2 regions of the Streptomyces caeni genome follow, and region 1 is predicted to be linked to the other one. Evidence: riboswitches for the same ligand, from Rfam matches in the RefSeq annotation. Region 1 holds a riboswitch; the other holds the start of a gene.
What was found. A riboswitch is a leader RNA that binds a small molecule or an ion and turns the genes downstream of it on or off. The one in region 1 is predicted to bind glycine.
Positions count from the first base shown of each region.

Region 2: another riboswitch for glycine. It lies ahead of gcvP (aminomethyl-transferring glycine dehydrogenase); the one in region 1 lies ahead of gcvT (glycine cleavage system aminomethyltransferase GcvT).

Region 1 is NZ_JBHUDX010000099.1:27,557-40,049, forward strand. It holds partial or broken gene ACFSL4_RS31925 (ABC transporter ATP-binding protein) at 1-344, opposite strand, end outside; gene ACFSL4_RS31930 (ABC transporter ATP-binding protein) at 368-1,465, opposite strand; gene ACFSL4_RS31935 (ABC transporter permease) at 1,462-2,460, opposite strand; gene ACFSL4_RS31940 (ABC transporter substrate-binding protein) at 2,571-4,364, opposite strand; gene ACFSL4_RS31945 (ABC transporter permease) at 4,432-5,439, opposite strand; gene ACFSL4_RS31950 (enhanced serine sensitivity protein SseB C-terminal domain-containing protein) at 5,760-6,560, opposite strand; gene ACFSL4_RS31955 (enhanced serine sensitivity protein SseB) at 6,841-7,632, opposite strand; gene ACFSL4_RS31960 (AAA family ATPase) at 7,700-8,374, opposite strand; glycine riboswitch at 8,545-8,644, shown strand; glycine riboswitch at 8,645-8,757, shown strand; gene gcvT (glycine cleavage system aminomethyltransferase GcvT) at 8,825-9,943, shown strand; gene gcvH (glycine cleavage system protein GcvH) at 10,053-10,430, shown strand; gene glyA (serine hydroxymethyltransferase) at 10,446-11,705, shown strand; gene ACFSL4_RS31980 (L-serine ammonia-lyase) at 11,881-12,493, shown strand, end outside.
Region 2 is NZ_JBHUDX010000051.1:2,419-19,732, reverse strand. It holds gene ACFSL4_RS19045 (PadR family transcriptional regulator) at 1-282, opposite strand, end outside; gene ACFSL4_RS19040 (PhzF family phenazine biosynthesis protein) at 419-1,228, shown strand; gene ACFSL4_RS19035 (CPBP family intramembrane glutamic endopeptidase) at 1,283-2,083, opposite strand; gene ACFSL4_RS19030 (glutamate-cysteine ligase family protein) at 2,308-3,825, opposite strand; gene ACFSL4_RS19025 (hypothetical protein) at 4,355-4,939, shown strand; gene ACFSL4_RS19020 (DUF5999 family protein) at 5,337-5,543, shown strand; gene gcvP (aminomethyl-transferring glycine dehydrogenase) at 5,636-8,521, opposite strand; glycine riboswitch at 8,699-8,794, opposite strand; gene ACFSL4_RS19010 (PRC-barrel domain-containing protein) at 8,908-9,279, shown strand; gene ACFSL4_RS19005 (DNA polymerase IV) at 9,290-10,744, opposite strand; gene ACFSL4_RS19000 (MerR family transcriptional regulator) at 10,796-11,470, opposite strand; gene ACFSL4_RS18995 (bifunctional nuclease family protein) at 11,822-12,295, opposite strand; gene ftsR (transcriptional regulator FtsR) at 12,380-13,135, opposite strand; gene ACFSL4_RS18985 (FHA domain-containing protein) at 13,178-14,050, opposite strand; gene ACFSL4_RS18980 (DUF881 domain-containing protein) at 14,112-14,972, opposite strand; gene ACFSL4_RS18975 (small basic family protein) at 14,978-15,310, opposite strand; gene ACFSL4_RS18970 (DUF881 domain-containing protein) at 15,307-16,212, opposite strand; gene ACFSL4_RS18965 (sugar phosphate nucleotidyltransferase) at 16,311-17,314, opposite strand, start outside.

The DNA of each region.
Region 1 (12,493 bases):
ATCATCTGCACATCGCGGCGCAGCGGTCGCATCCCGCCGACGCCCAGGTGCGTGATGTCCCGGCCCTCGAACTCGATCGTGCCGGCGGTCGGTTCGAGCAGCCGGGTGATCAGCCGGCCCATCGTCGACTTGCCGCAGCCGGACTCGCCCACGACGCCGAGCGTCTCACCGGCCTTGACCTCGAAGTCCAGACCGTCGACCGCACGCACCGCACCGACCTGCCGCTGAAGCAGGCCCTTGCGGATCGGGAAGTGCTTCTGGAGCCCGGTGACCTTCAGCAGGGTCTCGCCGGGGGCGGCGTCCTTGGTGAGGGTCGCACCGCCGCTCTGAGCAGGAATCGTCACTGCCGCGTCTTTGGGGTTCTCGCTCACAGCTTCGGCGCAATCTCTTCGGTCCAGATACGCTCCCGCTGCTCCTGCGTCAGGTGGCAGGCGGCCCAGTGCCGGCTGCCGACCTCGGCCAGCTCGGGCCGGACCGTGCGGGTGACGTTGTCCTTCGGGATGTCGGCGTACGGGCAGCGCGGGTTGAAGGCGCAGCCGGACGGGACGTTGATGAGGGAGGGCGGTGAGCCCTTGACCGGGATCAGGCGGTCCTGCTGCTCGCGGTCGAGGCGCGGCATCGAGCCGAGCAGGCCCCATGTGTAGGGGTGCCGCGGCTCGTAGAACACCTTGTCGGCCGGGCCCCGCTCGACACAGCGGCCGCCGTACATCACCAGGATGTCGTCCGCCAGTTCGGCGACGACGCCCAGGTCGTGGGTGATGATGATGACCGCGGAGCCGAACTCCTTCTGCAGGTCGCGGATCAGGTCGAGGATCTGCGCCTGCACGGTCACGTCGAGCGCGGTGGTCGGCTCGTCCGCGATGAGCAGCTCGGGGTTGTTGACCAGCGCCATCGCGATCATCGCGCGCTGGCGCATACCGCCGGAGAACTCGTGCGGGTAGCTGTCGACCCGCTTGTCCGGCTGGGGGATGCCCACCCGGTCGAGCATGTCGATCGCCCGCTTGCGGGCGGTCTTCTTGTCGACGTCGTGGTGGATGCGGTACGCCTCCACGATCTGCCGGCCGATCGTGTAGTACGGGTGCAGCGCGGACAGCGGGTCCTGGAAGATCATCGCCATCTCGCGGCCGCGCAGCTTGCGCACGTGGTCCGGGTCGGCGGACAGCAGCTCCGTGCCGTCCAGCCAGATCTCGCCGGAGATCTGCGCCTTGCGCTTGCCGTACTGGCCTGCGGTGTGCAGGCCCATGATGCCGAGCGAGGTCACCGACTTGCCGGAACCCGACTCGCCCACGATGCCGAGGGTCTTGCCCTTCTCCAACTGGAAGCTGAGCCCGTCGACGGACTTGACCAGGCCGTCGTCGGTCGGGAAGTGCACCTTCAGGTCGCGCACTTCGAGGAAGGCGCTCGGCCTGGGCGAACCGCTCGTGGGCTCGCCCACGGCGGCTCCGCTCTTGCTGAGTTCGGTCATGCGAGCCTCACTCGGGGGTCGATCACGGCGTACAGGACGTCCACCACGAGGTTGGCGATCAGCACCGCGAGAGAAGTGATCAGGGTGACGCCCAGGATGATGGGCAGGTCCTGGTTCCTGATGGCGTCCAGCACGGCCCGGCCGAGACCGGGCAGGTTGAACGTGGACTCCGTCAGGATGGCGCCGCCGATGAGGGCGCCGAGGTCCATGCCGAGCATGGTCAGGATGGGCGTCATCGTCGAGCGCATGGCGTGCTTGCCGATGACGACCCGCTCCTTGAGGCCCTTCGCGCGCGCGGTGCGGATGTAGTCCTCGCCGAGGATCTCCAGCATGGTGGCGCGGGTGATCCGGGCGTACATCGCCGCGTACAGGAACGCGAGGGTGATCCAGGGCAGGATCATGCCGCCGAACCAGCCGCCGAAGCTCTGGTCGAGGGGCACGTACTGCGCGTCGATCCACTTCAGGCCGAAGGCGAAGATCGCCAGGCTGAGCAGACCGGTGAAGTAGATGGGGAGGGAGACACCCGCCAGGGCGACGACCATCGCGCCGCGGTCCCAGATGCTGCCCCGCTTGAGCGCGGAGAGCACACCCGCCGCGACACCGAAGACCAGCCACAGCACGGCGGCACCGAGCGCGAGGCCCAGGGTCACCGGGAAGCGGTCGGTCAGCACCGGCCAGACGGCCTGCTCGCTGCGGAAGGAGTAGCCGAAGCACGGGGCGGCGCAGTGGGTCACGTCCCCGCCGCCCGAGTAGGTGCGGCCGACGAAGATGCCCTTGAAGAACTCCCAGACCTGGGAGTAGATCGGGTCGCCGAGTCCGAGCTTCTGCCGCACCGCCTCGACGGCGGCCGGGTCGGCCTGCTTGCCCACGAAGCTCGAGGCGATGTCCACGCCCGCCCACTTGGGGACGAGGAAGAAGATGCCGAAAACCACCATGACGATGACCACGAGCATCACTGCGGCGGCGAACAGCCGCCTGATGAGGTAAGCGAGCACAGCTAACGGCCCGCCGCGGACCGCGGGCCATCGGAGGTCGTCCGATGGCCCGCGCTCACGCTGCGCCGGCCTTCACCTGCCTTTCGTGCCGTACGGCGGGTGTGCCGGGTTTACTTCGGGGACTTCAGACCGAGGTTGACGAAGTCGTACATGCCGCTGTAGCCGTCGGTCGTGTAGACGTTCGCCAGGTTGTCCGAGCGCCAGTTGATGAACTTCTCGAAGACGAAGGGCAGGTAGTAGCCACCCTCCATGACCTTGTGGTTGATCTCCGTGGCGATCTTGGTCTTGGCGGCGTCGTCCAGCGTGTTGACGTACTGGTCGAACAGGCCGTCGATCGCCTTGTCCTTGATCAGCGCGTAGTTGGAGTTGCCGCTCGGCAGGATGTACTTGCTGTCCCACAGCGGCAGACCGAAGCCCTGGACGGACGGGAAGTCCGGACCCCAGCCCATGATGATGATGCCGTAGCCCTTCTTCGCGACGTTCGCGGGGCTGCCGATGATGCCGGTGGTCTGCGAGCCGTCGTACTGGTCGATCTGCGCGGTGATGCCGACCTTCTTCAGCGACGCCTGCATGGACTGGGCGGTGGCCACCTCGACCGGCTTGTTGTTGCGGACCGCGATGGTGGTCGTGAAGCCGCTGGGCTTGCCGCAGGCCTTCAGCTCTTCCTTGGCCTTGGCGACGTTGCCGTTCTTGTTGGCGCCGGCGAGCTCGTACGGGTCGTACTTCTGGCCCTCGGCACCCGCGACGGACGGGGGCAGCATGTTGGTGCCGATGTCACCACCGGCGACCGGGCCGCCGCGGGCGGTCTGCAGCGACACGTGGTCGGCGCCGTAGATCACGGCCTTGCGGCAGTGCTCGTTGTCGAACGGCTTCACGCTCTGCGGGAAGACCGCGTAGCGGATGTAACCGGAGACCGGGTTGTCCAGGTTGGCCTTGTGCTCCTTCAGGGCGGTGGTGCGGCCCTGCGGCGACATGCCGGTCTGGTTGACGTCCAGGTCCAGGTCACCGTTGAGCAGGCGCTGGTCCAGCTGGTTGGCGTCCGAGAAGAACTGGACGGTGATCTTGTCCGGGTACGCCTTGCGGATCGGGTCCGAGGACTGCTTCCACTCGGTGTTGCGGACCAGCGTCAGGTTCTTGCCCGGGCTGTAGGACTGGAACTTGTACGGACCGGAGGAGAAGGGGTGCAGACCGTACTTGGACTTGGTGTCCATGTCCTGGCGGACCGGGGAGGCCGAGACCAGGGCCAGCATCTCCTCGAAGTCCGAGTTGGCCTGCGGGAGGTGGAAGACGATGGTCTTGTCGTCCGGCGTGTCGATGGCCTTCAGGCCCAGCTTGTCCTTGCTGGTGTCCTTGTAGGGGCCCTGGTACTCGCCCTTGGGGTCGAGGACGTCCTTCAGGTACACCGGGCCGCCGGACAGCACGTCCTGCGCCCAGACGCGCTCGATGCCGTACTTGATGTCCTTGGACGTGATCGGCTTGCCGTCCTCCCACGTGACGCCGTCACGCAGGGTGTACGTGTAGGTCTTGCCGCCGTCGGTGACCTTGGCGAGCCCGGTGGCGAGGTCAGGGGTCAGCTCGGCGCCGGCCTTGCCCGGCTGCGTCTGGTTCGTGACGAGCTGGCGGCTGTAGTAGCGGGCGAAGTTCCACATGAAGCCGTAGTAGCCGCGCGTGGTGTCCCACGAGTCGGCGTCCTGGGCACCACCGAACTTCAGCGTGCCGCCCTTCTTGACCTCGGAGGCCTGGGCGACCTTGTTGTTGGCGGCGTCGAAGCCGGCCGCACCGGTCTTCGACCCGCCGCCGTTGTCATTGCCGCCGCCGCACGCCGCCGTGGTCAGCAGCGCGGCGACCGCGGCAGCAGCGGCCAACGCCTGCTTACGCCGCCCTGAGGTGCGTTGGGTAGTCACGATCTCGGATCCTCCGGATTGATGAGAGACCCCGTGCATGTGCCACGGGACGCTTGGGGTACGGCAGTCAGCGGGAGCCCTTCGGGTCCAGCGCGTCCCGCACGCCGTCGCCGAAGAGGTTGAAGGCAAGAACGGTGATGAAGATCGCCACACCCGGGACCACCATGTACATGGGGTCCGACTCGTAGTAGTCGATCGCGCTCGAAAGCATCTGCCCCCAGGAGGAGGTGGGCGGCTTGACGCCCACGCCCAGGAAGCTGAGTGCCGCCTCGGTGAGGATGTTGGTGGGGATCATCATCGTCGTGTAGACGATGATCGGCGCGACGAGGTTGGGCAGCAGCTCCTTGAACAGGATGTAGAACCGCCCCGCGCCCAGCGATCGGGCGGCCTCGACGTACTCGCGCTCGCGCATCGAGAGCGTCTGGCCGCGCACCACGCGTCCGATGTAGGGCCAGCCGAAGAAGCCGATGACCAGGATCATCACGAACACGCGCACGCTGGACCCGGTCAGGCCCAGCATGTCGTTCGGCATGACGGAGACCAGGGCGATCGTGAACAGCAGTTGCGGGAAGGCCAGCAGACCGTCCATCACGCGGCTGATGAGCGAGTCGACCCAGCCGCCGAAGAAGCCGGCCAGGATACCCAGCACGGTGCCCAGGACGACGGCGACCATGGCGGACAGAAAGCCCACCAGGAGCGAGACACGGGCGCCGTAGAGGACGCGCGCGAAGATGTCGCGGCCGTTGACCGGCTCCACGCCCAGCAGGTGGTCGCCGCTGAGGCCGCCGAGCGACCCCTTGGGGGTGCCGAACAGCGGGTCGATCAGGTTCTCGTGGTAGGCGTCCGGGTCCTGGCCGACCAGGTTCGTGATCACCGGTGCGAGCAGGGCGAGCGCGATGAGCACGAGCACGACGACGCCGCCCGTGAGGGCGAGCTTGTCCCGCTTGAGGCGCTCCCAGGCGATCCGGCCCAGGGAACGCCCCTGTACGGCCTTCACCCCGGCGCCGGCAACCGCAGCCTCCTCGGCAGCGCTCGGGGCCGCTTCCGCGGTCGGCTCGTGCAATGGTGCCGTCATGTGGCAGGGACCCCTCTCAACCGGCGGTGGCCGGCCCGCACTCGCCGCGGTAGCGGCGTCTTCAGTCCGTCGTACGCAGGGGCGAGACACCCCTGGTGCGGGAGTCTTCAACGGTTCTGCGATCTGTTGCCAGACTTGACGGTGAATGGATGCGTAAACGTGATGCGAGCAGGAGGGTTCCGTTATCCGGACACTAGGTAACGCGGGCCGGACGAGAACGAAAGGGATATGCGGAGAGAAATCCACCCCATTCGCTCTCATCTACGCGCGGAGAGACGCTGCCGCCGCCGGACGCGTCCGAGGGCTCGGAACCGTCCGGGTCAGTATGCGCCGGGGACGGGTGGATAGCCGTAGCCGCCGGCCGCGGGGGCCTGGGCCGGTGCCGCGTGGGCCTCGCGGTCGTAGAAGGGGCGGGCGCGGGCGCGGAGCCACATTGCGACCGGGTCGTACTCGTCGGACATCACGACGGTCGACACCGGCAGTCCTTCGGGAGCGGCGACGACGGACTGCTGCATCATCGCGCGCACCGAGTCGACGGCGGGCGGCGAGGTGTCGTACACGTCCAGGCCGATCGCCAGGTAAGGCGCCCCCAGCGCGGGCTGCACCCAGGCGCGGCGCAGTGAGCGCACGGCGGGCGTCCGGTGCGCGTTCTGCGCGAGGAGGGCGTAGAACTGGGGGATCTCGATGGCCGGTTCCGACAGTCTGAGGGGGCCCGCGGGCTGGCGCTCCAAACCGGTGGCGATGCGGCGCAGATCCAGCCAGGGGATGCCGACGCCGCCGCCGGGCGCGTGCGGGTTCAGCCAGAGGCCGTGGTGGTCCGGGTAGAGGGTGCGTGCCACGTCGAGGCCGTCGACCACCTCGTACGAGCGGTTCCAGCCGCTGGCCGACAGTTCCTGAGCGGAGGTGACACAGGGGGCGTAGCCGTGGCCGCCCACCTCCATGGCCCCGTACTGGGCGTCGGGCGAGCCGGCCTGGCCGTGCCACAGCAGCATCCAGACCTGGCCGGACGACGGGGTCGCCAGCACGTGGAGGAGCGCCTCGTAGGCGTCGTAGCGCCCGGGCGTCACCTGGCGCAGCATGTGCTCGACCTGCCCGGCCGCGGCCGTGCCCGACGCGCTCACCCTCTACCGCCCCTTCACGACAAACCCGGCAGTCCCCACGGATGCCTCCCGCGCGTTGCACGCGGATGTCAGCCGTACCACCCCGACCGGGCCATTCTCCACTGTCCGGGAGCCGACCCGGCCCCCGGCCGGGAGCGCCTCCCGCTCCGGTCATGAAACCAGGTTACGGCGCGCCTGCGACAGCAACGCGACGCGTGCCGCGCCGCCGTGGGCCGCGCCCCGCCCTGGGGGCGCGGCGCCCCCGCCGCCGGCCGCGTGCCGTCCACCGCCGGCGGGCCGTTCAGTGACCGCGCTGGTAGAACGGCCGCACCCGCTCCCGCAGCCAGTCGCCCACCGGGTCCTGGGCCATGTCCAGGAACACCATGTTCACCGGTGTCTCGACCGGCACCTTGCCGAGCGCCCGGCCGAGTGCCTCCAGCGGGAGCGCCTGCGGGTCGGCCTCCGTGGAGGCGAGTTCGACTCCGATGAACATGACCGGGTCGGCCGTCTCGATCACGGCCAGGCAGCGGCGCGCGGTGACCACCACACCGGTCTGGTCGAACTCGGCCGACGCGGCGGCGAGGAAGTCCACCGGGTCGTCCTGCCAATCGGGTTCGAACAGACGGACGCGGCCGCCGCTCGCCGGGCCGTCGAGCGGGGTGCGCCCGGCCCGGCACAGCTCGGCCACCGCCTCGGGCGGCAACGGCACCCCGACCACGCCGCCCGGGTTGACCGCGATGCCGGCCTGCGGGGGCAGCCCGCGGGCGAACTCGGCGGCGGGCGCGATCGTGTACGACATGTGGTGGCCGACGGCCTGCCGGAACTGCTCCTCCGAGCTGAACACCGGCACGTACGCCTGGCCCTCGATGTCCAGGGTGGGCAGGTCGAGGGTGCCGCTGTGCGGGCCGCCGCCGTCCGGCAGCGGCACCCAGAGGAAGCTGCGGCCGAGGACCTCGAGGATCCGGCCGGCGGCCGAGGGGACACCGAGCGAGGCGGAGAGCACCTCCTCCAACTCGTTGCCCGGCCATCCGCCGTGCGGATGGGGGTGCGCCTGTGCGGGGAAGTCCGCGGGAAGATCCGCCGGGAAGTCCATCTGCCTACCGCCTGCTCAGAACCACTGCTGTGGCTGGAAAGGCTAACGCCTGCGCGCCCGGGGCCGGTCAGCCGGCGAAACCGATCCGGCGCAGGGCATCGGCCGCGTCCCGGTCCAGCAGGACCGCCGAGCCGCAGCCCCGCGGCAGGTGGCCCCGTTCGACGGAGCGCAGCAGCCGCCGCGTCGCCCGGCGGTGCCTGAGGAACGCGTAGCGCGAGACGCCGCGGCCGCGGCTGCGCTGGCCCGCCAGCGCCGTGTCCGCGCCGACGTCGAGCACGAGCAGGTGCAGCGTGCCGCCGCGACGGCGGGCCTCCCGGGCCAGCCAGCCGCGCACCCACGCCTGCGTGCCGCAGTCGTGCACGACCACCGCCGTGCCCGCGCGCAGAGCTCGGCGCAGGCCCGCGTAGTGGGCGAGGCGGACGAGGGGGCGGTAGACCGTGTACGGCAGGACACCGGCCAGGCGGGTGTCCCAGCGGTCGCGGGTGTCCTGGGAGTCGATGCGGGTGCCCCGCACGGCGCGCCGCATGAGCGTGGACTTGCCGCTGCCGGGCAGCCCGGTGACCACGACGAGGTCGGCCGCGCCGAAGGTGAGCCCGCGCGGGCTGCGGCCCGTGCGGTCGCGCAGATCGCGGACCACGGCCGTCGGCAGCGGGCCGCGGTTCTCCAGGGCCGTGGCTCCGGGCTGCTTGTGCACCGCGACGCCCGAGGTCGTGGCGTATGCCGTGGTCCTGTTCACCGTGATCGTCCTCCCTTGGGGCCGGGACGTACCTGTCCCCGTCGAGCGTAAAGAGAAGGTAATGCACGGTGTCTCGCGGTTTCGTGCCCGTACCGCCACAAGCCGGTTACAGATGCGGTCTGCCACGTGCAGGCGCGGCATGCGATGATGAGCGCGCCAACTGCATACCGGCCGCTTGAATCCGCGCGGGAGAGTTCCGGGCACCGACATGTGCCCGGGCGCCGAAGGAGCAAGTCCCTCCCTTGAATCTCTCAGGCCCCGTACCGCGCGGGCGAGGCACATCTGAAAAGCGGGCCGCCGACCAGTGGCTCCACCCAAGGTGCAAGCCGTGACGACCCGCCGCGGGAGTCATGGCGAACCTCTCAGGTTCCGATGACAGATGGGGAGGAACGACCCCGTCCTCCCCACGCCCGGCTTTGCCCGCGCGGGGACTCCATCGCCCTGGGAGCACAACCGATGAGCAGCAGCCCCCCGCGCCGTACCGCGCTCGATGCCCTGCATCGTTCGCTCGGCGCGACGATGACCGACTTCGCCGGCTGGGACATGCCCCTGCGGTACGGCTCCGAGCGCGAGGAGCATGTCGCCGTCCGGACGAAGGCGGGTCTCTTCGACCTCTCGCACATGGGCGAGATCACGGTCACCGGGCCCGAGGCGGACCGGTTCCTGGACCACGCCCTGGTGGGCAGCATGTCCTCCGTCGGCGTCGGCCGCGCCCGCTACACGATGATCTGCCGGGAGGACGGCGGCATCCTCGACGACCTGATCGTGTACCGGCTGGCGGAACAGGAGTACATGGTCGTCGCCAACGCCTCCAACGCCCAGGTGGTGCTCGACGCGCTGGTGGAGCGCTCCTCCGGCTTCGAGGCCCGGGTGCGCGACGACCGGGACGCCTACGCCCTCGTCGCCGTCCAGGGCCCCGAGTCCCCCGGCATCCTGAAGTCCCTGTCCGATGCCGACCTGGACGGCCTCAGGTACTACGCGGGCCTGCCCGGCACGGTCGCCGGCGTCCCGGCCCTCATCGCGCGCACCGGATACACCGGCGAGGACGGCTTCGAACTGTTCGTCGCCCCCGAGCACGCCGAGAAGCTGTGGCGGGCGCTGACCGAGGCGGGCGCGCCCGTCGGCCTCGTCCCGTGCGGGCTGTCCTGCCGGGACACGCTGCGCCTGGAGGCGGGCATGCCCCTGTACGGGCACGAACTCAGCACGTCCCTGACTCCTTTCGACGCAGGGCTCGGCCGGGTCGTGAAGTTCGAGAAGGAGGGCGACTTCGTGGGGCGCGCGGCGCTGCGCGAGGCCGCCGAGCGGGCCGCGCAGAACCCGCCGCGCGTGCTGGTCGGCCTGGTCGCGCAGGGCCGGCGGGTCCCGCGGGCCGGGTACCCGGTCGTCGCCGGTGGCGAGGTGGTCGGCGAGGTCACCTCCGGCGCCCCCTCCCCCACCCTGGGCCGGCCGATCGCGATGGCGTACGTCGACGCGGCGCACTCCGCGCCCGGCACCACCGGGGTCGCGGTGGACATCCGGGGCAGCCACGAGCCGTACGAGGTCGTGGCGCTGCCGTTCTACAAACGCCGGAAGTAGACACTGGGCGCGGGCCGGACGTGCCACCGCGCCCGTCCGCCCTGCTCAGGAGCAACCCCAGCAGTCCCCAACTCACCACCCCTCCCGCGCGTACAGGAGAATCCAGGCCATGAGCAACCCCCAGCAGCTGCGTTACAGCAAGGAGCACGAGTGGCTGTCGGCCGCCGAGGACGGCGTCGCGACGGTCGGCATCACGGAGTTCGCGTCCAACGCCCTCGGCGATGTCGTGTACGTCCAGCTCCCGGAGGTCGGTGACACCGTGACCGCGGGCGAGACCTGCGGTGAACTGGAGTCCACCAAGTCCGTGAGCGACCTCTACGCCCCGGTCACCGGCGAGATCACCGAGATCAACGAGGACGTCGTCAACGACCCGTCGCTGGTGAACTCGGCCCCGTTCGAGGGCGGCTGGCTGTTCAAGGTGCGTGTCACGGAGGAGCCGGCCGACCTGCTCTCCGCCGACGAGTACGACGCCCACACCGCCGGCTGAGGAGCCGTAGCACACATGTCCGTTCTCAACACGCCCCTGCACGAGCTCGACCCCGACGTGGCCGCCGCGGTCGACGCCGAGCTGCACCGTCAGCAGTCCACCCTCGAGATGATCGCCTCGGAGAACTTCGCCCCGGTCGCGGTCATGGAGGCCCAGGGCTCGGTGCTCACCAACAAGTACGCCGAGGGCTACCCCGGCCGCCGCTACTACGGCGGCTGCGAGCACGTCGACGTGGTCGAGCAGATCGCCATCGACCGGGTCAAGGAGCTCTTCGGCGCGGAGCACGCCAATGTGCAGCCGCACTCGGGCGCCCAGGCCAACGCGGCGGCGATGTTCGCGCTGCTGCAGCCCGGTGACACGATCATGGGTCTGAACCTCGCGCACGGCGGGCACCTGACCCACGGAATGAAGATCAACTTCTCCGGCAAGCTCTACAACGTGGTGGCCTACCACGTCGGCGACGACGGTGTCGTCGACATGGACGAGGTGGAACGCCTGGCCAAGGAGTCCCGGCCGAGGCTGATCGTGGCGGGCTGGTCGGCCTATCCGCGCCGGCTGGACTTCGCCGCCTTCCGCCGGATCGCGGACGGGGTCGGCGCCTACCTCATGGTCGACATGGCGCACTTCGCCGGTCTGGTGGCGGCGGGCCTGCACCCGAACCCGGTGCCGCACGCCCATGTCGTCACCACCACGACCCACAAGACGCTGGGCGGCCCGCGCGGCGGTGTGATCCTCTCGACGGCCGAACTGGCCAAGAAGATCAACTCCGCGGTCTTCCCCGGTCAGCAGGGCGGTCCCCTGGAGCACGTGATCGCCGCCAAGGCGGTCGCGTTCAAGGTCGCGGCCTCGGAGGAGTTCGGGGAGCGGCAGCGGCGGACGCTGGAGGGGGCGAAGATCCTCGCCGGGCGTCTGGTCCGGGACGACGTCAGGGCCGTGGGTGTCGACGTGCTGTCCGGCGGCACCGATGTGCACCTCGTCCTGGTCGACCTGCGCAACTCCGAGCTGGACGGCCGGCAGACCGAGGACCGTCTCCACGAGGTCGGCATCACGGTCAACCGGAACGCGATCCCGAACGACCCGCGCCCGCCCATGGTGACCTCCGGCCTGCGGATCGGTACGCCCGCCCTGGCCACCCGCGGCTTCTCGGCCGAGGACTTCACCGAGGTGGCGGACGTCATCGCCGAGGCACTGAAGCCGTCCTACGACGCGCAGTCGCTCAGGGCCCGGGTGAAGGCCCTGACCGACAAGCATCCGCTGTACCCCGTTCTGAAGTGATTTCGTACGCTTTCTGTCGTACATACGTCAGGGGCACCGCGCACACTGGTGGGTGAGCGCGGTGCCCCGTCTCATGAACCACTCGTCCATCCCCTCCCCCTCCGGGCGCCTCGCGTCCCCGGATCCCAGCTCCCACGACGGACAACGGTGTCCGTCGAGACCCTAGGAGACCTCCGTGGCCATCTCGGTCTTCGACCTGTTCTCGATCGGCATCGGCCCGTCCAGCTCCCACACCGTCGGCCCCATGCGGGCGGCGCGCATGTTCGCCCGCCGGCTGCGCAACGAGAAGCTGCTGGACTCCGTCGTCTCGCTGCGCGCGGAGCTGTACGGCTCCCTGGGCGCCACCGGCCACGGCCACGGCACACCCAAGGCGGTGCTGCTCGGCCTGGAGGGGGCCTCGCCGCGCACGGTGGACGTGGAGACGGCCGACGACCGGGTGGAGGCGATCAAGGAGTCGGGCCGGATCCGGCTCCTCGGCGAGCACGAGATCGCCTTCTCCTTCGACGACGACCTGGTCCTGCACCGCCGCAAAGCCCTCCCCTACCACGCGAACGGCATGACCCTGTGGGCGTACGGCGCCTCGGGGGCCGAGCTGCTGTCGAAGACGTACTACTCGGTGGGCGGCGGGTTCGTCGTGGACGAGGACGCGGTCGGCGCGGACCGCATCAGGCTGGACGACACGGTCCTGAAGTACCCCTTCCGCACCGGCGACGAGCTGCTGACGCTGGCCCGCGACACGGGCCTGTCCATCTCCTCGCTGATGCTGGAGAACGAGCGGGCCTGGCGCA
Region 2 (17,314 bases), on a different contig from region 1:
CTCGTAGCCGTGCATGGGCCGGTCCTTGAGGAGCGCCAGGATCGACGCGCGCACATCACCGCGCCGAGCCCTCCCTCGCGGGCCACCCCGGCCGCGGCCGCCCCAGGGGCCGCCCGGGCCGAAGAAGCCCGGCCCGCCGAAACCGGGGCCGCCGGGCCCTCCCGGTGGCCCGAAGGACCCGAAGGCTCCGCGCAGGCTCTCGAAGCCGCCCCGGGCGTGATGGCCGGGGCCGCCGTGGCATCCGTGCCGTTCGAATCCGAAGTCGTGTCCATGGGAACGCATCGCACTCACTCCATTCCATCGTCGATCTGTCGCGATGTGTTAACGATATATCGGAAGCAAGAGTGTGACAAGACCCGGTCCACTCGGCACGCATTGGCCTTGGCCCGCCGGCTCCGCCCACCTCTAGCGTCGGGACATGCAGATTCGTATCGTCGACGCCTTCACCGACCGCCCCTTCACCGGCAATCCGGCCGGGGTCCTCCTCCTCGACGCCTTCCCGGACGACGGATGGCTCCAGAACGTGGCCCGCGAGGTCAACCACGCCGAGACCGCATTCGCACACCGCCTGCCCGAGGGGGGCGAGGCCGACTGGGCGCTGCGCTGGTTCACGCCCGCCACCGAGGTCGCCCTGTGCGGCCACGCCACCCTGGCCACCGCCCATGTGCTGCGCACCACCGGCGCCCACGAGGGGCCCGTGCGGTTCGCCACCCTCAGCGGCGTGCTGAGCGCCGTGCCACGCGAGGACGGCTCCATCACGCTGGACTTCCCCAGCGCGCCGCTCACCCGTGCCGAGATCCCGGAGGGCGTGGCCGAGGCCCTCGGCGCCGAGCCCCGCACCGCCTTCGACACCGGACCGGGCGTCGGCGACCTTGTGCTCGAACTCGCCGACGAGAAGACGGTGCTGGGCCTGGCCCCCGACCACAGGGCGCTGCGCCGCCACTCCGCGCGCGGCGTCATCGCCACCGCCCGCGCCGAGGACCCCTCCCGGGGATACGACTTCGTCTCGCGCTGCTTCTTCCCGAACGTCGGCATCGACGAGGACCCGGTCACCGGCAGCGCCCACACCGCTCTGGCCCCCTACTGGTCCGAGCGCCTCGGCCGCCTCGAACTCACCGGGCTGCAGGCGTCCCCGCGCTCCGGCCGCGTCCGCACGGAGCTCCGCGGCGACCGCACCCTGCTGACCGGCCGCGCCGTCACCGTCGTCGAGGGCGACCTGCTCGCATGACGGCACGGGACGGCAGGGGCGTACGGCGGTGTCGTACGCCCCTGTCCGGATCCGTCACGCGGTCGGCAGCCACCCCACCTTCCCCGCCAGCAGCGCGTATCCCACGAAGGCTCCGACGTCGAGCAGGGAGTGGGCCACGACCAGGGGACCGACCCGCCCCCAGCGCCGGTACAGCCACACGAAGACGACGCCCATCACCATGTTGCCCAGGAACCCGCCGATGCCCTGGTAGAGGTGGTACGAACCGCGCAGCACCGAGCTGCCCACCAGGGCCGTGCCCGGACTCCAGCCCAACCGGCCGAGCCGGCGCAGCAGATAGCCGACGACGATGACCTCCTCCAGGACGGCGTTCTGCACCGCCGAGAGCACCAGGACGGGGTACTTCCACCACACGCCGGGCAGGGCCTCCGGCACCACCGTGAGGTTCGCTCCGAGACCGCGGGCGGCGAGGTAGAACGCGATGCCCGTGGATCCGATCACCGCGGCGACCACGGTGCCGCGCCCGAGATCCGGCCAGGGCCGAGTCCGGTCGAAGCCGAGCGTACGCAGTGACGCACCCTCACGCAGCAGCAGGTGCGCGACGAGTGCGACCGGTACCAACGCCGACGCGATCCCGAAGAGCTGCCAGGCCAGATCGAGCCAGGGACGGCCGGGCGCGGCCGAGGCGTTCATGGTGGCCGCCTGCTCCTTGAGGCCTCCCGGCTTGGTGACCGACCCGACAAAGCTGATCAGCGCGGACACCCCGCTCGCGCCGAGCGAGAGAGCCAGCACGAGCAGCGTCTCGTCCCGCAGAATCCGCCGCGTCGGCTGCTCCGTGGGATGAGAACCGGTCGCCGACCCTGCCTCCACCTGCACTCCCGCCTCCAGTCGAAGGGCGTACCTCCCCCCATTCGTCCTGTCAAACGGCTTCGTCACGGTACGGACTCAACGGGGAGGGGCACCACCGTCGTAGCACGTCACAGCTTGCCCTACGGTCACGACGCGGGCACCACCGGCCCTCGGCGCCGCGTGTGCCCCCTGTGCCACGTGCGCCCCGCGTGCCGCCGAGGCGGCGGACGCCAAGTCGCCCGATCGGCCGCTCATCCCAGCGGCACGGGTTCCGGCAGTCCGGCCGGCCACGTGTGCACCGGTTCTCCCGCCTGCATCAGCTCGCAGTACCTCCGTGTCGTCGCGGCCAGCGCGGCGGTCCGGTCCATCCCCCGCTCCAGGGCCCGGTGGAAGGTGACGGCCTGCCAGCTCGCCCCGTTGGTCCTCCGCCTGCACCGTTCGTCGATCACTCCGAGGTAGACGTCACGGTCCGCGGGCTCGACGCCCCATGCGTCCAGCCCCGCCTCGGCGAGGGGCAGCAGCTCGTCGCGCACCAGGTCCACGGCCTCCACCTCGGTGGTCCCGGTATGGCGCCCGCGCCGCGGCCAGCGCAGGCGTGCCTCGACACCGTGGCGGCAGGCGGCGTCGAAGTTGGCGGCCGCCGCCTCGAACGGCAGCCGTGTCCAGACCGGTCGCGCCTCCTCCGCCAGGGCGCGGACGACGCCGTAGTAGAAGGCCGCGTTGGCGATCACATCGGTGACGGTGGGCCCGGCGGGCAGCACCCGGTTCTCGACCCGCAGATGCGGAACCCCGTCGGCGACGCCGTACACGGGCCGGTTCCAGCGGTACACCGTGCCGTTGTGCAGGACGAGTTCCGCAAGCTTGGGGACGCCGCCCTCGTTCAGGACCCGCAGAGGGTCCTCGTCGTCGCAGATCGGCAGCAGAGCGGGGAAGTAACGCAGGTTCTCCTCGAACAGCTCCTGCGCCGAGGTGATCCAGCGCTCCCCGAACCACGTGCGCGGCCGCACACCCTGCGCCTGCAGCTCGGGCGGCCGGGTGTCCGTGGACTGCTGGAACAGCGGCGGCCGGGACTCGCGCCACAGCTCGCGCCCGAACAGGAACGGCGAGTTGGCGCCGACGGCGATCTGCGCCGCCGCGACCGCCTGCGCCGCGTTCCACACGTCGGCGAAGCGCGCCGGGGTGACCTGCAGGTGCAGTTGGACGGAGGTACAGGCGGCCTCGGGCGCGATCGACCGCGAGGTGCACACGAGCCGCTCCACCCCCTCGATGTCCAGCGTGAAGTCCTCACCGCGCGCGGCCACGATCTGGTTGTTGAGCAGGGTGTAGCGGTCCACGGCGGAGAGGTTGGAGGAGACGAGGTCGTCGCGGCCGAGCGTCGGCAGAATGCCGATCATCACGATTCCGGCGTCGACCTCGTTCGCTTTCCGGTCGGCATAGGTGAGTGACGTGCGCAGCTCCTCGGCGAGCCGGTCGAATACCCGGCCGCCCAGCCTGTGCGGAGCGATGTTGACTTCCAGGTTGAACATGGCGAGTTCCGTTTGGAAATCCCGGCTCGCAATCTTTTCGAGTACTTGCGCATTCATCATTCTCGGCATGCCGTCGGGTCCGGCGAGATTCAACTCGATCTCCAGGCCCATGAGGTTCTTCGGGCGGTCGAACCGCTTCTCCTCCAGCAGGCGCTCCAGTCCCGCCAGACACTGCCTGAGCTTGCCGCGGTAGCGCTGGCGATCGGACAGGTCGAACAGCCCTGCCACGACCTTCTCTCCCATCGAAGTGTCCCTCCTTGGATGGGCAGGCCGACGATCCGGCCGCTGCTGTCCCGGGTCACGGTGGATGATGCCCCGGCAACACGATCGATAACGTCCCCCGCCGGGCCGTCACCCGCTACGCTGGGAGGCGGTGTGTCCGGGCACATTCACGAGGCATGCGGCCATACGCAGTTTCAGGGCGCAACCATGTGAGGAAAATCGCCGACGAGAACCAGCCGACCGCTACGGACAAGTATTCCGAGGTCGCTGCCGGGGCACTCGTGCCGCATCGGGACGAACCGCACTTATCAGCGACCGGATATCCCCTTGCCCGTCACGCGCGGGACGGCTAGCCGAAACACCCGGTGAACACGTTTCATATAAACTTCGCACACGGGGCAGAGAGTTGGCGATCGCGGTCCTGAGCCCTCTCGTCACAGCGCCTTCCAATCGCCCGGGCACAGTTCCCGCCCCTCTGACCCCCCAGAGCTGACAGCGCCGTCCGCCCGCCCCCGCGCACCCGTGCCTGTCGAATGAGAGGCGACCCACCATGCCGCTGCATGTCCCCCCGGCTCCCGCGCCCGCTCTCCGCTCCGTCCTCACGGCACTCGGTTCCCCCACCGTTGTCCATGAGGCCCGCACCCCGTCCCTGCGCGCCGCTCAGGGACCCACCACTCCGGAGATGCCGCTGCCCGTCCACGTGCTCGACCGGATCGCCCCTGCGGGCGCGTCGGCAACCCGGCTGGCCGGGTGGCGCTTCCTCATCCGCGCCGGCAACCGCGCCGTGGCCGCCGCCGAGACCATGCTCACCCCCGACGGCTGGGCGTTCTCCCGCTTCTTCGAGGGCCCGTACATCGCCGCCACCGAGCGTGCCCTGAGCCAGGCAGAGGCCATGAAACAGCCGTACCAGCCCAGGCTCCTGTCCGTGCCCGAGCTGTACATGCTGACGCTGTGGCTGCACGGCGACTGCGCCGCCGACGGTGCGGCGGGCCACCCGGCGGCGACCGACCTCCTGGTGCCGCTCGCGCCCGCGCCGCCCGGCATCGCCGCCCACCGCCCGCACCGCGTCGCCGAACTCCTCCCGGTGCTCACCCTTCGGGTGACTCCGGCGCCGCTGCTCGGCTCGCCCGCGTAGGTCCCGCCGCCCGTCGTGCCCCGCCGCCGGAGACGGCCGTGGGGCACGACGCTCATCCGGGCCGTCAAGCACGCTCCCGCCCGGTCGCCCGTCCGTGTCCCGCCACGCTCGTACGAGGGACGATCCGCTGGTCGGCCCACATGGACTAGCCCCTTACGGCCACGGTGAACCACCCGAAAGGACAGTGGAGTTGGAATGAACCGTCCTCATGGGTGGTGCGTCATGAACCTGTGAGGAGCGGTGCTGCGAAACCCCTGCGGATTGACGCCCGTGGGGCAACACTGGGTTCCAGACCGACGTATCGCCAACGGGGGGCGGCATGAACGACGCGACGAGCCGCGGGACAGACACGACAGCCATCTCAGAATTCACAACAGAGCGAAAGATCCCCACCACCATGTGCCAGCACCAGCCACCGTGCCCGACCGCCGAATCCGCCGACCGGGAGTCCGCCCGCCTTGTGGCGCACCATCCGGAGCAGGGATGGAGCCTGCTGTGCAACGGCGTTCTGCTCTTCGAGGACACCGGTGAGCTTCTGCCCGACGGTCAGATCATCGCCCCGCACCGCCCGCTGGGCACCGACCAGGTGATGACGGCCGCCTGAGCCGCACACACGGGGCACCGCTGTCCCGGCATACGAGGGGCCGGCCCGGAGACGAACGCTCCGGGCCGGCCCCGGCGCATGCCAGGCGTCGATCACTCCTGGTAGGCGTCCAGCGGCGGGCAGGAACAGACCAGGTTGCGGTCGCCGAACGCCTGGTCGATGCGGCGCACCGGCGGCCAGTACTTGTCGGCGGCCGCGGCGCCGGCCGGGAAGACGGCCTCCTCCCGGCCGTACGGGTGCTCCCACTTCCCGCCGAGGGCGGCGGCGGTGTGCGGGGCGTTCCGCAGCGGGTTGTCGTCGGCGGGCCACTCACCGGAACCGACCTTCTCGATCTCCGCACGAATGGCGATCATCGCCTCGCAGAACCGGTCGAGCTCCGCGAGGTCCTCGGACTCGGTCGGCTCGATCATCAGTGTGCCGGCCACCGGGAACGACATCGTCGGTGCGTGGAAGCCGTAGTCGATCAGCCGCTTGGCGATGTCGTCGACGGTCACACCGGTCGCCTTGGTCAGCGGACGCAGGTCGATGATGCACTCGTGCGCGACCAGGCCGCCCGGGCCGGTGTAGAGGACCGGGTAGTGCGGCTCCAGTCGCTTGGCGACGTAGTTGGCGGACAGCACGGCCACCTGCGTGGCGTGCTTGAGGCCTTCACCGCCCATGAGCCGGACGTACGCCCACGAGATCGGCAGGATGCCCGCGGAGCCCCACGGGGCCGCCGAGATCGGGCCGACGCCCGTCTCCGGACCGGCCGCGGGCTGCAGCGGGTGGTTCGGCAGATACGGCGCCAGGTGGGCGCGCACGCCGACCGGGCCGACGCCCGGGCCGCCGCCGCCGTGCGGAATGCAGAACGTCTTGTGCAGGTTGAGGTGCGAGACGTCCCCGCCGAAGTGGCCCGGCTTGGCGAGGCCGACCAGCGCGTTGAGGTTGGCGCCGTCGACGTACACCTGGCCGCCGGCCTCGTGCACGGCCGCGCAGATGTCGGCGACGTGCTCCTCGAACACACCGTGCGTGGAGGGGTACGTGATCATCAGAACGGCAAGCTCGTCGCGGTACCGCTCGATCTTGGCCCGCAGGTCCTCGACGTCGATCTCACCGTCCTCCGCGGTCTTCACCACGACGACCTTCATCCCGGCCATGGCGGCGCTCGCGGCGTTGGTGCCGTGCGCCGAGGACGGGATGAGGCAGACGGTGCGCTGCTGGTCGCCGCGCGCACGGTGGTAGCCACGGACGGCGAGCAGGCCGGCCAGCTCGCCCTGCGAGCCGGCATTCGGCTGCAGGGAGACCTTGTCGTAGCCGGTGACCTCGGCCAGGCGCTCCTCCAGCTCGCGGATGAGCGTGAGGTAGCCCTGCGCCTGCTCGGCAGGCGCGAAGGGGTGCAACTGCCCGAACTCGGGCCAGGTGACCGGTTCCATCTCCGTGGTCGCGTTGAGCTTCATGGTGCAGGAGCCCAGCGGGATCATGCCGCGGTCGAGCGCGTAGTCGCGGTCGGCCAGCCGGCGCAGGTAGCGCAGCATCGCGGTCTCGGAGCGGTGCTGGTGGAAGACCGGGTGGGTGAGGTAGTCGTCGGTGCGCAGCAGCGCCTGCGGGAGGGCGTCCTCGGTGCCCGCGTCCAGCGCCTCGACGTCCGCCTCGACACCGAAGGCGGTCCACACGGCGCCCAGCTGGGCCCGCGTGGTCGTCTCGTCGCAGGCGATCGAGACGTGGTCGGAGTCGACGAGGCGCAGGTTGATCCCGCTCTCGCGCGCGGTGGCGACGACCGCGTCGGCGCGGCCCGGCACCCGCACGGTGAGCGTGTCGAAGTAGGCGCCGTGGACGATCTCGGCCCCGCCCGCCGCCAGACCCGCCGCGAGGATCGCGGCGTAGCGGTGGGTGCGCCGCGCGATGGTGCGCAGGCCCTCGGGCCCGTGGTAGACGGCGTACATCCCGGCCATCACGGCGAGCAGCACCTGCGCGGTGCAGATGTTGCTGGTGGCCTTCTCGCGGCGGATGTGCTGTTCCCGGGTCTGCAGTGCCAGCCGGTACGCCTTGTGCCCGTCCACGTCCACGGAGACGCCCACGAGCCGGCCCGGCAGGCTGCGCGCGAACCGCTCGTGCACCGCCATATAACCCGCGTGCGGCCCGCCGAAGCCCATGGGCACGCCGAAGCGCTGCGTCGTCCCGACGGCGATGTCGGCGCCCAGCTCACCAGGCGGGGTCAGCAGCGTCAGCGCGAGCAGGTCGGCCGCCACGGTGACGAGCGCGCCGCGCTCGTGGGCCTGCGCGACGACGGGCCTGATGTCGCGGACGGCACCGGAGGCGCCCGGGTACTGGATCAGTACGCCGTTGATCTCCCGCTCGGCGACCTCGGCCGGAATGCCGTCGCCCAGGTCGGCGACCACGACCTCCACGCCGGTCGGCTCTGCACGGGTCCGGATCACGGCGACGGTCTGCGGCAGCACGTCCGCGTCGACCAGGAAGAGGCCGTTCTTGTTCTTGCCCATGCGCCGGGACAGCGCCATCGCCTCGGCGGCGGCCGTCCCCTCGTCGAGCAGGGAGGCACCGGCTGTCGGCAGGCCGGTGAGGTCGGCGACCATGGTCTGGAAGTTGAGCAGGGCCTCGAGCCGGCCCTGCGAGATCTCCGGCTGATACGGCGTGTACGCGGTGTACCACGCGGGGTTCTCCAGCACGTTCCGCAGGATCACCGGCGGGGTGAAGGTCCCGTAGTAGCCCAGGCCGATCATGGAGTCGAGGACCTGGTTGCGGTCGGCGAGGGAGCGCAGCTCGGCCAGCACCTCGGCCTCGGTGCGCGCGCCCGGCAGCTCCAGGCCGTCGGCGTTCTTGATCACATCCGGGACGGCGGCGTCCGTGAGGTCGTCGAGCGAGCCGTAGCCGACCTGCGCGAGCATCTTGGCCCGCGCCTCCTGGTCGGGCCCGATGTGGCGCTGCTCGAAGGGCGTCCCCTGTTCGAGCTCGGCGAGCGGAATGCGGTGGGCGGTCATTGCGGAGGCCTCCTGGTCTGACGCGACCTGTGAAGGGCACCACGGCAAAGGTGCCCCGACGGCCTCCCCCTCTGTCATCTCGACCTGAGAGCTTCACCGGTCCGCCGCAAGGCGCTCCGGCTTTCACCGTCGGTGAGAGCGGGAGCCGTCGGCACCTGCCCTGCTTTCCAGAGTGACCTCGTCCGTGCGGTACGTGGGCCTGAGAGATTCCGGGGAGGATTTGCTCCTTCGGCGCCTCCGGATCGCTCCGGAGGACTCTCCCGCACGGGTTCAGCAGCCGCTTGCCAGCGTACCAGCGGGGACATCGAGGGAACCTTCGAGTGGCCATGTAGCGGAATGTGCTCTTTTGTAGTGCATAGTCCGCATTGCGACCAATTGGAGGGACCGTGCAGACCGACATCGATCCGCGGAATCTGATCGGCCGCAAGGCGTTCGACCGCAACGGAGCCAAGATCGGCACGGTCGACGAGGTGTACCTCGACGACGCGACCGGTGTACCGGAGTGGGCGGCCATACGAACGGGCCTGTTCGGCAGGGACGCGTTCGTCCCGCTGGAGCCCAGCGAACTGGTGGAGGGCACACTGCGGGTTCCCTTCGACCGGGCCCTGATCAAGGACGCCCCGGACTTCGGCGTCGGACGCCACCTCTCCCCCGAGCAGGAGCTGCAGCTCTACCACCACTACGGCCTGGACGTGGCCGCACCGCCCACGCCGGCGGACCGCGAGTTCGGGCATCTCGCAGGATCGGAGGAGACGTGAGCCCTGCCCGTCACCGAGCCCGGGCCGCGTTCTGCGACCGGACCCCGGCCGCGTTCTGCGCGGCACCCGGCTCGGCGCCCTCGGGTCTTCGCCGCGTCCCCGGCGGGTCCCCGGGCGGTCTCGGCACCAGGGGCAGGGGATCCGCCGGCTCCAGCGCGGGGTCGCCGGTGCGGAAGGTGCGCACGCGTCCCGGCTCCGAGCCGGGAGTCTCGAACCGGACGGTCACCCGGCCCAGACCGCTGCCCTGCACCCAGCCGGGCCCGTACTCGGCGTGCCGGACGTCGAGTCCCGGGCGCCAGACGTGCTCGGCCGGCCACGCGGTCTGCTCCTCGGCGGGCCCGTCCGCGCCCTCCGGCCCCAGGGGCTCCTCCGCCGCGGCCTCCCCTGCGGAGAGATGCGCCTGGGCGAACAGGTCCTCCTGCGTGTAGTCGGCCAGCCCGCTGACGCCCACGCCGAGGAGCCGTACGCCCCCCGTGGTGTCCACGGAGTCCAGCAGCCGCGCCGCGGCCTCCCGCACCACTGCGGGATCGTCCGTGGGCCCGCGCAGGGTCTCCGAACGGGTCAGGGTCGAGAAGTCGTACCGCCGCACCTTCAGCACGATGGTCCGCCCCGACAACCCGGCCTCCCGCAGCCGCCGCACACACCTGTCCGCGAGCCGCTGCACCTCCAGGCCGACCCGGATCCGGTCGTGGATGTCCACGTCGTACGTGTCCTCGACGGACACCGACTTGGTCTCCCGCTCGGCCACCACGGGCCGCTCGTCCCGCGCCAGCGCCATGGCGTACAGCGCGTGGCCGTGGGCCTTGCCCAGCAGCCGCACCAGCTCGTCCTCGCCCGCCTCGGCGATCTCGTCGACGGTGGTGATCCCGGCCCGTCTCAGGTGGTCCCCGGTGGCGGGGCCGACGCCCGGCAGCGTCCGCACGGACAGGGGGCCCAGCAGCGCACGCTCGGTGCCCGGCCGTATCAGCACCAGTCCGTCCGGCTTGGCCCGCTCGGAGGCGATCTTCGCGAGCATCTTGGAGGCGGCGAGACCCACCGAGCCCGTCAGCCCGGTCACGGCACGGATGTCCGCGCGCAGCTTCACCCCGGCCAGCCGTGCCGACTCCTCGTCCCAGGCCGCTCCCCCCGCCTCCAGGTCCACGAACGCCTCGTCCAGGCTGAGCGGCTCCACCAGCGGCGACAGAGCCCGCAGCAGGCCCATGACCTGCTCGCTGATCTCGCGGTAGAGCCCGAAGCGCGGCACCAGACAGGCGGCGTGCGGCGCGAGCCGACGCGCCTGGGCCATGGGCATCGCCGAGTGGACCCCGAAGGCCCGGGCCTCGTACGAGGCCGTGGCCACCACGCCCCTCGGTCCGAGCCCGCCCACGACGACGGCCTTCCCGCGCAGGCTCGGCTTGGCCGCCTGCTCCGCCGAGGCGTAGAAGGCATCCATGTCGAGATGCAGGATCGTGGGCGCGGTTCTCACATCTCCGATGCTGCCCTACACCACTGACAGCGCGGTATGGCAGGCGGCGCCTCAGACGGCCCGATTGCGGCGCCGTGCCAGCTCGTCCGCCGGATTGGGGCCGACGATGGTCTCACCGGTGTCGACGCGCTCTCCGTGCAGCTGTGACAGCGCGTTCTCGACGTCCTGCCACACGACGCCCACGGCGATGCCGAAGATGCCCTGTCCGCCCTGCAGCAGCGAGTGCACCTCGTCCGGCGACGTGCACTCGTACACCGTCGCGCCGTCGCTCATCATCGTCATCCGCTCCAGGTCGCGGAAACCGCGCTCCCTGAGGTGCTGGACGGCGGCGCGGATGTTCTGCAGCGACACCCCGGTGTCGAGGAAGCGTTTGACGATCTTGAGGACCACGACGTCCCGGAAGCTGTACAGCCGCTGCGTCCCCGATCCGTAGGCGGGGCGCACACTCGGCTCGACGAGACCCGTTCGAGCCCAGTAGTCCAGTTGCCGGTAGGTGATGCCCGCCGCGGCGCACGCCGTGGGACCGCGGTAGCCGATGTCCTCGGAAGCCGCCCCAGCACCGCCCGGCACGGGCGCCGGCCGCTGGGCGGCGGAGCCCACGGGACCGCCGGGGTGGGCGTACCCCCCGCTGGAACGGAGCCGAGAGCTTGGGGAAGGATACGGACCGCTCCCTCCCGGACTGCGTCCGGGGGCACCCCCAGCCGTACCGCCGCCGCTGCTTCTCACGCCGACCTCCGTCCTTGACTTGCCTTCTCGACGGTAGGCAGTCACCAGGGGTGCGTCAACGATCGCCACACTCGGCACGCCGAGTGATAATCACCCTAGGAGTGGTTTCCCGTGCCCTCCCGTGGGGAAAGGCTAGCCGAATGCCCGAGCGAAGGATCGCCGGACATCGCACTGGTCTTCGATCCATGCCCCCACCCCGTGGAGCGGCCCGCTCCGCGTGCCGCCGGGTGTTCTCCCACGGCCTCCGCGCCCGGCCGGGTGCGGCCCGTGCGCGAAGAGCCCCGTGTACGCACGCAGCCCCCGGCCGGCCCCGGTCACCGCACCGCGTCGGCCGGGCCTGCAGGGAGGCGGTCACTGGCTGCTCGTACCGAAGTCCTCCGGTGAGATCTGGTCGAGAAACTCGCGGAACTTCTCGACCTCGTCCTCCTGCTCGTCCGGGATCGCGATACCGGCGTCGTCGAGCACCCCGTCGCTGCCGTAGATCGGCGTTCCGGTGCGCAGCGCCAGCGCTATGGCGTCGGACGGCCGGGCGCTCACCTCGACACCGCTGGCGAAGACCAGCTCCGCGTAGAAGACGCCTTCACGCAGGTCCGTGATGCGCACTTCCGTGAGCTCCTGGCCGACGGCCTCCAGCACGTCCTTGAACAGGTCGTGGGTCAGCGGTCGCGCGGGCGCCATGCCCTGCTGGGCGAAGGCGATCGCCGTCGCCTCCCCGGGGCCGATCCAGATGGGGAGGTAACGGTCGCCTCCCACTTCACGCAGGAGCACGATCGGTTGGTTGGAGGGCATCTCGACCCGGACACCTACGACATCGAGCTCGTTCACACAGCAACCCTAGGCCGTGCCCGGGACGTTTGGGTAGTCGGGCACAGATCGGGCCCCCGATCCGCCGACGGCGAACGTCAGGGCTCAGGGCAGGCGGGCGCCCAGGGCGGACTGCACCAGCGCGGCATGCAGCTTCACCGCGAGCCCGGCCAGTTCCTTCGCGCGTGCCTCGGCGTGCGCCCTGGTCTGTGGATTGCGGTGGCGTCGCAGCGGGGCCACCACCTGGTCCACCAGGCCCGCCTCGCGCTCCGCGGCGGCCTTCATCATCCGCAGATGGCGCGGCTCGATCCCATGCCGGCCCAGTTCCGCCACCAGAGTGGCCACCGTGGCCGCCTCCGCCTCGTACGTCCCGTCCGGCAGCGGTGCGACGAGCCCGTACGACTCCCACTCCGCGAGCTGCTCCGCACGGATCCCGGCGGCTGTCAGCAGCTCCTCCCGGCCGATCCGCGCGCCTGTCGCGGTGTCGGCATCGCCCAGCAGGTCCCCGAGCAGCTCTCCGTCACCCGCGTCGCGCTGCCGGCCCAGGGACGGCAGCCGCACCTCCTCGCCGCGCTCCAGGGCGTCCAGGTACTCGCGGATGACCTTCAGCGGCAGATAGTGGTCCCGCTGCATCCTCAGTACCTGACCGAGCCGTTCGACGTCCCGTTCGCTGAACTTGCGGTACCCCGACGGGGTCCGCTGCGGCTCGATGAGCCCCTCCGACTCCAGGAAGCGGATCTTGGAGACGGTGACTTCGGGGAACTCCTCGTGCAGCACGTTCAGCACCGTGCCGATGCTCATCAGGCCGCCGTCCGCGGCGGCGGTGCCACTGTCGGCACCGCCGCTCGGTGTTTGAAGCATGGACCTTCCCTGGGGTCCCCCCGGACGGAGTCCGGGGGAGGGTCAGATGCCCCGCTGACTTGCGTAGAAGACCAGCCTGTACTTGCCGATCTGCACCTCGTCACCGTTGGAGAGCGCCACCTGGTCGATCCGCTCCCGGTTCACGTACGTGCCGTTCAGGCTGCCGACGTCGGCCACCGTGAACGTGCCGTCCGGGCTGCGGCGGAACTCCACGTGCCGGCGGGAGACCGTCACGTCGTCCAGGAAGATGTCGCTCTGCGGATGACGGCCCGCCGTGGTGAGTTCGGCGTCCAGCAGGAAGCGGCTGCCCGAGTTGGGGCCTCGGCGCACCACCAGCAGCGCCGAGCCCAGCGGCAGCGCGTCGACGGCCGCCTGCGCCTCGGGGGACAGCGTCGGCATCGGCGTCTGGCCGGTGGCCTCCGCGTCGTACGCCTCCAGACCCGAGATGGAGATCGTGGAGGTCGTCTCCGACGCACGCTCCGGAACCACTCCGGCCCGAAGCGGCGCACCGCAGTTGGAGCAGAAGCGGCTGTTCTCCGCATTGCGGTGACCGCACCTTGAACACACCAGGGCCGACATGTCCCCGAAACCTATGCGGCCGGAAGCGGCGGGGTCAACCGACGACGCGCCCTGACCTCCGGACATGTCACCACCCGGCCCAGCCACCTGATCCCGGAACAGCGGGCGCTGGCCCTCGGACTCTCCCGGCTGTGCGCGATGGTGGGCAGTCGCGTTGTCGCCGCCCTCTCGCGCGCTCTTGCCGAACAACTTCGCAAACAACTTCACGGGCGATTCCCCTTGACCGAAACAGACCCGCCCGTGGGGCAGGACGAACCCTGACTGCATACACCGGCCGACCCGGACATCTTCACAACGTCCGTATCCACCAGACAGTTTCCACCACGCACCACCCATTCGGTGCGCCGACCCCCCGCAACCTCATGCCCTTGCCGGACCGCCTCCATGCACCGGCGGTTCACTGGGGGGACGACCGAGCGTAGTCAGGCTGCTTCGCCGCTCGCAAGGCATCCACGACGATCTTCGTGGAACGTTCCACGGTGACCGTGGCCTGCTCCTTCTCCAGAGTCTGCACCACACCTCCGGGGATGTTCAGCGCCGGCTCGAGGTCCTGCGGTTTGCCGATGACCTTGAAACGATAAGGCTGGCTGATCTTGTTCCCGTCGACACTCACACTTTTGCCGGAATCCGACAGATATGTGTCGGCGACGACCCGCACGCCGTTCACCTGGATGGCCTCTGCCCCGGCCGCGCGCAGCTCCTGGATCGCGTCGAGCAGCATGTCCGCCTGGACCGTTCCCTTCGTGTCCTCGATCGTCATCGTGATACCGGGCCCCTGCGCGGCCACGGTGCCCGCGAGGATGCCCAGTTGCCTCTCCTTCTCGGCGGTCTGCTTGCGGGCCTCCTCGGCCCGGTCCGAGCTGTTCTCCAGCTCGGACCGCTGATGTTCGAGACCCTGCTTCTCGTCCTGAAGACGCTGCGTACGGTCGTCGAGTTCATCGAGGATGCGCACAAGATCCTCCTGGCGCGCGCCGCGCAGGGCGCTGCCGCCGTCGCTGTTGGAGGCGACCTGGACGGCCAGTCCGAAGCCGAGGCCGAAGAGCAGGAGGGCGACGATGAGTTGGGCTCGCGTGACGCGCGGCGGCCACAGGGCCTTCACCAGACGCCCGCGGCCGCTCAGCGCCGACCCGGGCTCCTGCTCCTCGTCCGGCGCCCGTGCGGTCCCGGTCGCCGGCACGGGGACCTCCTGCGGCAACTCCCTGCGCAGCCGGTGCTCGGGGGCCCGCGGCGGCTCGGGCCTGTGGTCCTCGTTGCTCATCGCGCTCACGCCCGGAACACGTGCCGGCGGATCGCCGCCGCGTTGGAGAAGATGCGGATGCCGAGGACGACCACCACGCCAGTGGACAGCTGCGCGCCGACGCCCAACTTGTCGCCGAGGAACACGATCAGCGCCGCGACCACCACGTTCGACAGGAACGACACCACGAAGACCTTGTCGTCGAAGATGCCGTCGAGCATGGCCCGCAGGCCCCCGAACACGGCGTCGAGCGCCGCGACGACGGCGATCGGGAGGTAAGGCTCGACGACCGCCGGAACCTCGGGCCGGACCAACAGGCCGACCACGACTCCGACGACGAGGCCCAGTACGGCGATCACGATGTGCCCTTCTCTGTGCTCGGTTGTGCTGTACGTACGGTCACACTCGGTGCGGCGGGCAGCCGGATGTCGCTCTCGGCGGAGATGCCGGTCCGGATCCCGTAGTTCTCCTGAAGCGCATGCAGGTACAGCCCGTCGGCGCTGTTCTGGAACCTGGTGCTGAGCCGCCGCCCGTCCCCCACCGCGAGCACCGTGTACGGCGGCACCAGCGGCCTGTTGTCGACCAGTATCGCGTCACCCGCGGCCCTGATCGCCGACAGCGAGGTCAGCCGCTGCCCGTTGATCGCGATCGCCTCGGCGCCCGACTCCCACAGGCCGTTGACGACGCGCTGCATGTCACGGTCGCGGACACGTCCGGTGTCGGAGAAGCCGGAGGTCTCACGCGGGTTGCCGTCGCCCCCCGTGCTGGCCTCCTTGGCGTCGTTCACGACCAGCTTCACGCCCGGGCCGTGCACCGCGACGGCGCCGGACAGGAGCCCCACCAGATCCGCTCGGCCGCTGCCCCCGTGCATCTTCAGGGCCTCGCGCTGCTGTGCGCTCACGTCGTCGCGCAGCTTGTCGACCGTGCCTTCGAGCTTGTCCGCAGCCGCGGTCTCCCGCTGGATCCGGTCGATGAGCTCCTGGCGTTCCTTGGCGACCGTCGGTGCCGCTATGCGCGCCTGCGCGGCGCCCACGGTCACCACGACCGCGGCGAGCACCAGACCGGCCGCGAGGCCGAGCTTGGCCCGCACCGTTCTGGGCATGCCACCGGCGTCGTCGGCCGTCTTCCGGGCGGCGGCCTCCGCGTACCCGTCATCCAGGCTGTGGTCCATGACGTTGGTGAGCAACGACATGGAGGCATCCGGACGCGGGGGGCGCGAGGCTGTGCTCCGAACGGGTGGCGGCTGCGGCATGCCGCACATCGTCGCACGTCGCGTGGGCTACCTCCGAATGGCCCCACCGACGTGCCGGACAGGCCCCCTTGGGGGCACTTGTCCGGCACGCGCGCGTGGTGTGCGATTTATCGGCCGGCGCTGTCCACGACCGACGACCACTCGTCGAGCAGGGCCTGCGCGGACGCGTCGTCGGGTCCTTCGGCCCACAGATGGGTGACGGCCTCGGCGGGGTCGGGCAGCACCAGCACCCACCGCCCGTCGGCCTCCACCACCCGCACGCCGTCGGTCGTGTCGACGGAGCGCTCCCCCGCCGCCTCCACGACCCGGCGCATCACCAGGCCCTTGACGGCCCAGGGGGTCGCGAGATCGCGCCTGAGGACGTGCGCACGCGGGATCCGCGCATCGATCTGGCTGAGGGTGAGCTGCGTCCGCGCCACCAGCCCGATGAGCCGTACGAAGGCGGCCGTGCCGTCGAAGACGCTGCTGAACTCGGGCACGACGAACCCGCCGCGCCCGTCACCGCCGAAAATGGTCGACTCCTCCCGGCCCACCCGGGTGAGGTCGTCGGGTGAGGTGGTCGTCCATTCGACCTGCGTCCCGTGGTACGCGGCCACCTGCTCGGCGATCCTCGTGGTGGTCACCGGCAGTGCCACCCGGCCGCTGCGTCGCTCGGCTGCGACCAGGTCCAGCATCACCAGCAGTGCCCGGTCGTCCTCGACGATCCGCCCCTTCTCGTCGACGAGGGACAGTCGCTCGCCCACGGGGTCGAATCGCACCCCGAACGCCGCTCTCGACGACGCCACGATCTCCCCGAGCCGCACCAGCCCGGACCGCCGCGTGTCGGCGGACTCCGTCGGCCGGGCCTCGTCGAGACCGGGATTGATCGTCAGCGAGTCCACGCCGAGCTTGCCCAGCAGGCTCGGCAGAACCAGCCCCGCACTGCCGTTCGAGGCGTCCACCACGACCTTGAGGCCCGACTCGGCTATCCCGGTGATGTCGACGCTCCGCAGCAGCGACCCGGTGTACGAGTCGAAGACGCTGGACGGGAAGTACAGGTCCCCGATCTCACCGGGGAAGGCCCGGCGGTACTCCTGCCGCGCGAAGACCCGGTCCAGCTTGCGCTGGCCGG